DNA from 2 places in the Streptomyces sp. NPDC046821 genome. Region 2 is predicted to be linked to the other one. Evidence: riboswitches for the same ligand, from Rfam matches in the RefSeq annotation. Region 2 holds a riboswitch; the other holds the start of a gene.
The links. Region 2 has a riboswitch for cobalamin ahead of ABZ893_RS07360 (iron ABC transporter permease). Riboswitches for the same ligand answer to the same signal wherever they lie in the genome.
Positions count from the first base shown of each region.

Region 1: linked by a shared signal. The riboswitch ahead of ABZ893_RS20040 (prenyltransferase/squalene oxidase repeat-containing protein) and the one ahead of ABZ893_RS07360 (iron ABC transporter permease) in region 2 are both predicted to bind cobalamin.

Region 1 is NZ_JBEYYB010000009.1:200,102-203,791, reverse strand. Features, by position in the region: gene ABZ893_RS20045 (SPFH domain-containing protein) at 3-1,208, shown strand; cobalamin riboswitch at 1,339-1,458, shown strand; gene ABZ893_RS20040 (prenyltransferase/squalene oxidase repeat-containing protein) at 1,575-2,774, shown strand; gene ABZ893_RS20035 (SCO2322 family protein) at 2,771-3,463, shown strand; gene ABZ893_RS20030 (CbiQ family ECF transporter T component) at 3,468-3,690, shown strand, end outside.
Region 2 is NZ_JBEYYB010000003.1:173,616-177,305, reverse strand. Features, by position in the region: gene ABZ893_RS07365 (GntR family transcriptional regulator) at 389-1,108, shown strand; cobalamin riboswitch at 1,208-1,336, shown strand; gene ABZ893_RS07360 (iron ABC transporter permease) at 1,483-2,511, shown strand; gene ABZ893_RS07355 (ABC transporter ATP-binding protein) at 2,566-3,327, shown strand; gene ABZ893_RS07350 (ABC transporter substrate-binding protein) at 3,356-3,690, shown strand, end outside.

The DNA of each region.
Region 1 (3,690 bases), on a different contig from region 2:
GGATGTTCGGATATCGCGTCCCCTCACCCGATCAGGCAATGCTGATCTCGGGTGGCAGGCGGGGACTTGGGGGAGCGCCGTTCCGGGTGGTGACCGGGCACGGGAAGTTCGTCCTGCCTGTCTTCCGCAAGACCCGCTTCCTCTCCCTGGCCATGTCGGAGGCCGAGGTCGTCGAGAAGTGCGTGACCCGGCAGGGCATCTCCCTGACCGTGCGCGCCGTCATCGCCTTCAAGGTCGGCAACGACGTGGAGAGCATCGTCAACGCCGGGCAGCGGTTCCTCTCCGACCAGGACCAGATGTCGGTCCTCACCGGGCGGATCTTCGCCGGTCACCTGCGCTCCATCATCGGCTCGATGACGGTCGAGGAGATCGTCACCGAGCGCCAGAAGCTGGCCGCCGAGGTGCTCGACACCTCGAAGGCCGAGATGGCGAAGATCGGCCTGATCGTGGACTCGCTCCAGATCCAGTCCATCGACGACGGCGCGACCGGCTACATCGACGCGATGTCGGCCCCGCACAAGGCCGCGATCCAGCGGCAGGCCCAGATCGCCCAGGCGCAGGCCACCCAGGCCGCTTCCCAGGCCGAGCAGGAGGCCCAGCGCAACCAGGCCGAGTACGCCCGGCAGACCGCCGTCGTCCAGGCCCAGTACAAGGCCGAGATCGACCGCGCCCAGGCGGCGGCCGCCCAGGCCGGTCCGCTCGCGCAGGCGCACGCCGAGCAGGAAGTGCTCACGGCGCAGACCGAACTGGCCGAGCGCGCGGCCGAGCTGCGCCAGCAGCAGCTGGTCGCCGAGGTCGTGAAGCCCGCCGAGGCCGACGCCGAGCGGATCCGCGTGATGGCGATCGCCGAGGCCGAGCGGATGAAGATCCAGGCCGAGGCGGCGGCGTCGTACGACCGGGTCGCGCTCGACCGGATGCTGATCGACCAGCTGCCGCAGATCGTGAAGGAGGCGGCGAGCGGTCTCGCGGGCGCCAACGTCAACGTCCTCAACGGCGCGGACGGCCTCGGCGAGATCGCGGCCGGGCTCGTCGGCCAGGGCCTGACCATCCTCGACTCGGTCCGCCGCAACCTCGGCGCGCCCGACGGCGAGACGAGGCAGCCGGGCGGCGAGATCCAGCGCTACCTGGGCGGGGCGTCGAGCCCGGTCGACGGCGGCGGGAACGGTACGAAGCGGTCGGGTGACGACGGGCCGGTGGACATCCGGTAGCGGATTCCGTCCGGAGGATCGTCTCGGCTGTCCTCCGGAAGATCGTCCCGAAGGGGGCGGGGCACAGGTTGCCCCGCCCCCTTCGGGCACCCCTGAGGCACCCCTGAGTGGCCGGAATACGTGCCGGTACAGTGTGCGGGTCGTCCTCATGCCCGCGCGGGGGGAAGCCGGTGCGAATCCGGCGCTGACCCGCAACCGTGAACCACGCTCGTGGTGAGCCGGAATGCCTCGTGCGGTGCGTGACCGGCTCGTGTCATCGGCGCTCGCCGGTGGCCGGCACCGTCGAGGCATACGGAGCCGGAGCCGCCCGGTACCCGTGTGTGCCGTGCCGCCCGGCTCCCCGCAGGGAGAGGCACCCGCCCCACCATGAACATTCGCCGCACCGCCGCGCTCGTCGGCGCGACCGTCGTGATCGGCGCCGCCTGTGCGCCCGCCGCGGTCGCGGACAGCGCCTCGCCCTCCCCCAAGGTCGTCGTCCCGTCCGGCCTCTACGGCACCTCCGACCCGACGTACGACGGTGTCTGGCGGCAGTCGCTCGCGCTGCTCGCGCAGGACACGATGGGCGTGAAGCCCGCGTCGAAGGCTGTCGACTGGCTGACCGGGCAGCAGTGCGCGAACGGCGGTTTCGCCGCGTTCCGCTCCGACGCCGGCAAGGCCTGCGACGCCAAGACGCCCCTCGACTCCAACAGCACGGCCGTCGCCGTGCAGGCCCTCGCCGCGCTCGGCGGCCACGACGCCGAAATAGGCAAGGCCGTGAAGTGGCTGAAGTCCGTCGAGGCCAAGGGCGGCGGCTGGGGCTACATGCCGGGCGGGGCGGCCGACGCCAACTCCACGTCCGTCGTGATCGGCGCGCTCACCGCCGCCGGCGAGAAGGTCACGGACGCGCAGGCCGCGCTCGTGAAGCTGTCGATCCCCTGCACCAAGGGCGACAAGGACAGCGGCGCGTTCGCGTACCAGCCCGACAAGAAGGGCAAGCTCGCGGCCAACGCGGACGCCACGGCGGCCGGTGTGCTCGGCGGTCTCGGCAAGGGCCTGGCGCCGGTCGCCGGGAAGTCGGCCGGTGCCCCGACCTGCAAGGCCGGTACGCCGGACGCCGCTCAGGCGGCCGAGAACGGCGCCGCCTACCTGACCGGCGAGCTGGCCAAGGACCACCACCTCATGTCCGCGATGCCGGGCGCCGAGGCCCAGCCGGACTACGGCAACACGGCCGACGCGGTCACCGCGCTCGCCGCCGCCGGCCACCACGACGAGGCCGCCGGCGCCCTGACCTGGCTGGAGAAGAACTCCGCGAAGTGGGCCGAGCAGAGCGGCCCGGCCGCCTACGCCCAGCTGATCCTCGCCTCCCACGCGGCCGGCGCCGACCCGCGTGACTTCGGCGGCACCGACCTGGTGAAGGCCCTGAACGCGACCGGTCCCGCGCCGGTCACGAAGGCCGACGCCCAGGCCGCGAAGAAGGACGAGAAGAGGAGCGGCGGCCTGAGCGTCTGGTACATCGTCGCCGTCGCGGCCGTCGCCGGTATCGGCATCGGCTTCCTGTTCAGCGGCCGCAAGAAGCAGCAGCTGTGAGCAGCCGCCGACGCCTGCCCGTCCTGGCCCTCGCCCTGGGAGCGCTGCTCGCGCTCCTGGCCGGCGCGGGCCAGGCCCAGGCAACCGGTTACCGCTACTGGTCCTTCTGGGACCGCGACGGGGACAAGTGGGTCTACGCGACCCAGGGGCCGTCGACCGCGCGTCCCTCGGACGGTGATGTCGAGGGGTTCCGGTTCTCGGTGAGCGAGGACTCGCAGAGTGCGGCGAAGCCGCGCGGGACGGCGAAGTTCGCGTCGATCTGCGCGGACACCCCGGCGCGGGCCGGCGAGAAGCGCGTCGCGCTCGTCATCGACCCCGGTGTCGCGCAGGACGCGCCGTCCGGTGAGACGCCGCCGGAGCCGCGTACCGCGTGCGCGCGGGTCGCGGACGACGCGACCACCGCGGACGCGCTCGCCGCCGTCGCGAAACCGCTGCGCTACGACAACCAGGCCCTGCTGTGCGCGATCTCCGGCTACCCGAAGACGGGGTGCGGTGAGCAGGTGTCCACGTCCAAGGACAAGGGCGCGGGCAAGGGCGCGGACACGGGTTCGGTGAAGGCCGAGAAGCCGCGTGCGACCGTCGCGGAGTCGGGCGGCGGTGGTCCCGCCGTCGGTCTGATCGCCGGCGGTGGCGCCGTCGTCGTGCTCGGCGCGGCCGCCGTGTGGCAGGCCCGCCGCCGGCGCGGCTGACCCGATGAGCGGCACCGGATCGGAGACCGAGGGCGCGGGGCTTTCCGTACGTCCCCTGCCCCTGGCGGCGCCCCGCGCCCACCGCTCGAACGCGCTGCATCCCGGCGCGTGGTGGCTCTGGGCGCTCGGGCTCGGCACGGCGGCGTCCCGGACGACGAATCCGCTGCTGCTCGCGCTGCTCGTCGGAGTGGCCGGGTATGTGGTGGCGGTGCGGCGCACGTCGGCGC
Region 2 (3,690 bases):
GTACGGCGAGCCGGACAGGCTCCGAAACCGTGGTCTACGGGCGTCCACCACGACGGACGCGTGCGGGCGAACCATGAGGAGTGGGGGTCGCGAGGTCGGCACGCGACGGGTTCCGTGCACGCCCGGGCCGCACTGACACCTAGTCAGAAACGACCTCTGCTGGAACACTCGATCACCGGACGGATGCATGTGGCATCCACTTCGCCACCCCTCGGAGAGGCCCGCGTACCCGCCATCGTTCGCGGGGGAATCGCTGCCCTTGGGGTCAGCTGCCGCCCCGCCCGGGGGCCGCACGAGGAACGTGCCAGTCAGTTCATTCCGATCATTCCGAGCCGGGTGAAACTTGCGCCGATTGGGCTACGGTATCCCGTAGGAGGAGGTTGCAGACGTGCGCGACGGACGACAGGAAGGGCACGTCGTCGGCACGCGGAAGCGGCTGGCGCTCAGCGCGGAGTACACACCACTGCGCGACCAGGTGCGTGAGGTGGTGCGTGAGCGCATCGTCGAGGGGGGCTACCCCCCGGGTATGCGCATCGTGGAACGGGACCTCGCCGAGGAACTCGGGGTCTCCCGGCTGCCGGTGCGCGAGGCGCTGCGCATGTTGGAACGCGAGGGGTTCGTGTCGGTGGTCCCCCGGCGCGGGGTGATCGTCCGCGAGCTGACCCCGCACGACGTGGACCAACTCTTCGACGTACGCGAGGCGTTGGAGGTGCTGGTCGTCCGGCGCGTGACGGAGGGCGCCACCAAGGCGGACCTCCTGAGGCTCCGCCAGGTACTGGCCCGCGCCCGCAAAGCCATCGCGAACGGCAACGTCGCCGGAATCGGCCAGGCCAACGGGGACTTCCACGACGAGCTGATCCGCATCGCCCGCAACGACCTGCTCGCCGACATGCTCGAACCCCTTCAGGGCCGCATCCACTGGCTGCTCCGCCAGCACCACGACCCGGCCGAGCTGGTGGTCGAACACGCGGACCTCTACGAAGCGATCGCCTCCGGCGACCCGGACCGCGCGGCCGCCCGAGCCATGCGCCACGTACAGGTGAACCGGGACATCGCCACCCGCCTCCTCTTCGGAGCCGCGACCGGCCGCACTCCGGCGACGGGCTGAATTCCTGAGCCTGAGCTGCGTGGGGCATCGGTGGGGCGCCGGCCTGCGGGGTGAAGGGTGGGTCTTCGTGAGTCCCGCCCGCCCGGCCCGCCCGTAACTCCCCCTTGCTACGCTTCCCGTGCCTCTCGTGGGGGAAGCCGGTGGGAATCCGGCGCTGTCCCGCAACGGTGTGCGTGGCCCGCTTCGGTCACGCGAGTCCGGTCACCCTCGGCAGGTGTGCGACCCATCGAACGCTCGCCGTGGACTGCGAGCAGGGACCCCCAGAGCCCCCGGGCCCTTCTGGTGCCTGCGCGTTCCGCCGGCGGCACCGACCCGGAGGATGTGCGCCCGTCTTGCCCCGCACCACCACCCCCGCAGACGTCTCACCTGCGCGTATACCCGCCGCCCCGCTGGTCGTCGCGCTCGCGCTCGCGCTGGTCGTCTCGCTCGCCTGCGGGGTCGGACTCGGGGCTACGGGAATGAGCTGGGGGCAGGGGCTGCGGCTCATGTGGGCCGGGCTCAGCGGTGGGAATCTCGGCACAGGCGACTCGGCGGCTTACACCATCGTGTGGGAGATCCGCTTCCCACGGGTCGTGCTCGCGGCCGTGGTGGGCGCGGGGCTCGCCGCGGTCGGGGTCGCGGTGCAGGCGCTGGTGCGGAACGCCCTGGCCGACCCCTTCGTCCTCGGCATCTCCTCGGGCGCCGCCGTCGGCGCCAACGCGGTCATCCTGTTCGGCGCACTCGCCGGTTTCGGCATCTGGGCTCTCTCCTTCTCCGCCTTTCTGTCGGCCCTCGCCGCGACCCTCGTCGTCTACGTCGTGGCTCGCTCCCCGCTCGGTCTCAGCCCGCTGCGGCTCGTCCTGACCGGCACGGCGCTCGCCTACGGGTTCCAGGCCGTCACGACCGTCATGGTCTTCGGCGCCGAACGGGGTGAGGCGGCTCGCGCGGCGATGATGTGGCTGCTCGGCAGCCTCGGCGGGGCGACATGGCCGAAGGTGCCGCTGGCGGCGGTGACGGTTCTGGCCGGCTGGCTGTGGCTCAGGCTGCGGGCGGGTGCGCTCGACGCGCTCTCGATGGGTGACGAGACGGCGGCGATTCTGGGCGTGCCGCCCGACCGGCTGCGGCGTGAGCTGTTCGTCGTGACGGCGGCCGTGACGGGCACGGTCGTCGCCGTGAGCGGGGCGATCGGTTTCGTCGGGCTGATGGTTCCGCATCTCGTACGGATGCTCGTGGGCGCCTCGCACGTACGGGTGCTCGCGGTGGCGCCGCTCGCCGGGGCGGTGCTGCTCGTGTGGGCCGATGTGCTGTCGCGGTTGCTGCTCGCGCCTACGGAGCTGCCCGTAGGTGTGGTCACGGCCGCGCTCGGTGTACCCGCGTTCCTGCTGCTGATGCGGCGCGGCGGCCACGCGCTGACGGGACGCTGAGTTGGGGCGTCCCACCGACAGGTCCGTCACCGATGTTTGTTCCGGAGGAGAGTCGTGCGGCTTGCCGTAGAAGGCGTTTCGGTCGAGGTGGCGGGCGCGCGGCTCGTCGACGAGGTCACTCTCGACGTGCCCGCAGGAGCTTTCGTGGGGCTCGTCGGGCCCAACGGCAGCGGGAAGTCGACGTTGCTGCGCTGCGTCTACCGGGCACGGCGGCCCGACGCCGGAGTGGTCAGGGTCGACAGCGAGGACGTGCACCGCATGGCGCCCCGGGCAGCGGCACGCTTGCTCGCCGCGCTGCCGCAGGAGACAGCGGCCGACTTCGACTTCACCGTCACCGAGGTCGTCGCGATGGGGCGCCGGCCGCACCGCGAGCGCACCGCCGCGCGTGACCGGCAGATCTGCGAACAGGCGCTGGCCCGGGCCGGCGTCGCGCACCTCGCCTCGCGCGGCTTCCTGTCGCTGTCCGGTGGCGAGAAACAGCGGGTGCTCATCGCCCGCGCGCTCGCCCAGGAGCCGCGCGTCCTCGTCCTGGACGAGCCCACCAACCACCTCGACATAGCCCACCAGTTGGACGTGCTGCGCCGGGTACGTGCCGGCGGCCCGACGGTGCTCGCGGCCTTGCACGACCTCAATCTCGCCGCCGCGCACTGCGACGTGCTGCATGTACTGCACGGCGGGCGGGTCGTCGCCTCGGGCCCGCCGGACGAGGTCCTCTCACCGGGGCTGCTCGCCGACGTCTTCGGCGTCCGGGCACACCGGGTGCGCCACCCCGAGACAGGCACCACCCAGTTCCTCTTCGGCCCCCTGACTCCCTGACTCCCTGACACCCAACGGGAAGGTCCCTGTGCGCACGCTCCTGTCTTACGCCTCGCTCGGCCTCGCCGCCGCCCTCACGCTGACCGGCTGCGGCGCGCAGGTCGTACCTGACGAAAAAACGGCGAAGCCGCAGGCGGTGACCGTCACCAACTGCGGCGAGAAGGTCACGTACGACAAGCGCCCCGAGCGGGTGGTCACCAACGGGCCCGGCATCACCGAGCTCATGTTCGCGCTCGGCCTGGAGGACCACATGGCCGGCTATGCCATGCCCGCCGACGAGGTCTCGCACGATGACGTGCCGTACAAGGACGCGTACGACAAGGTGAAGTGGCTCTCCAAGGACCGCCTCACCAAGGAGGGCGC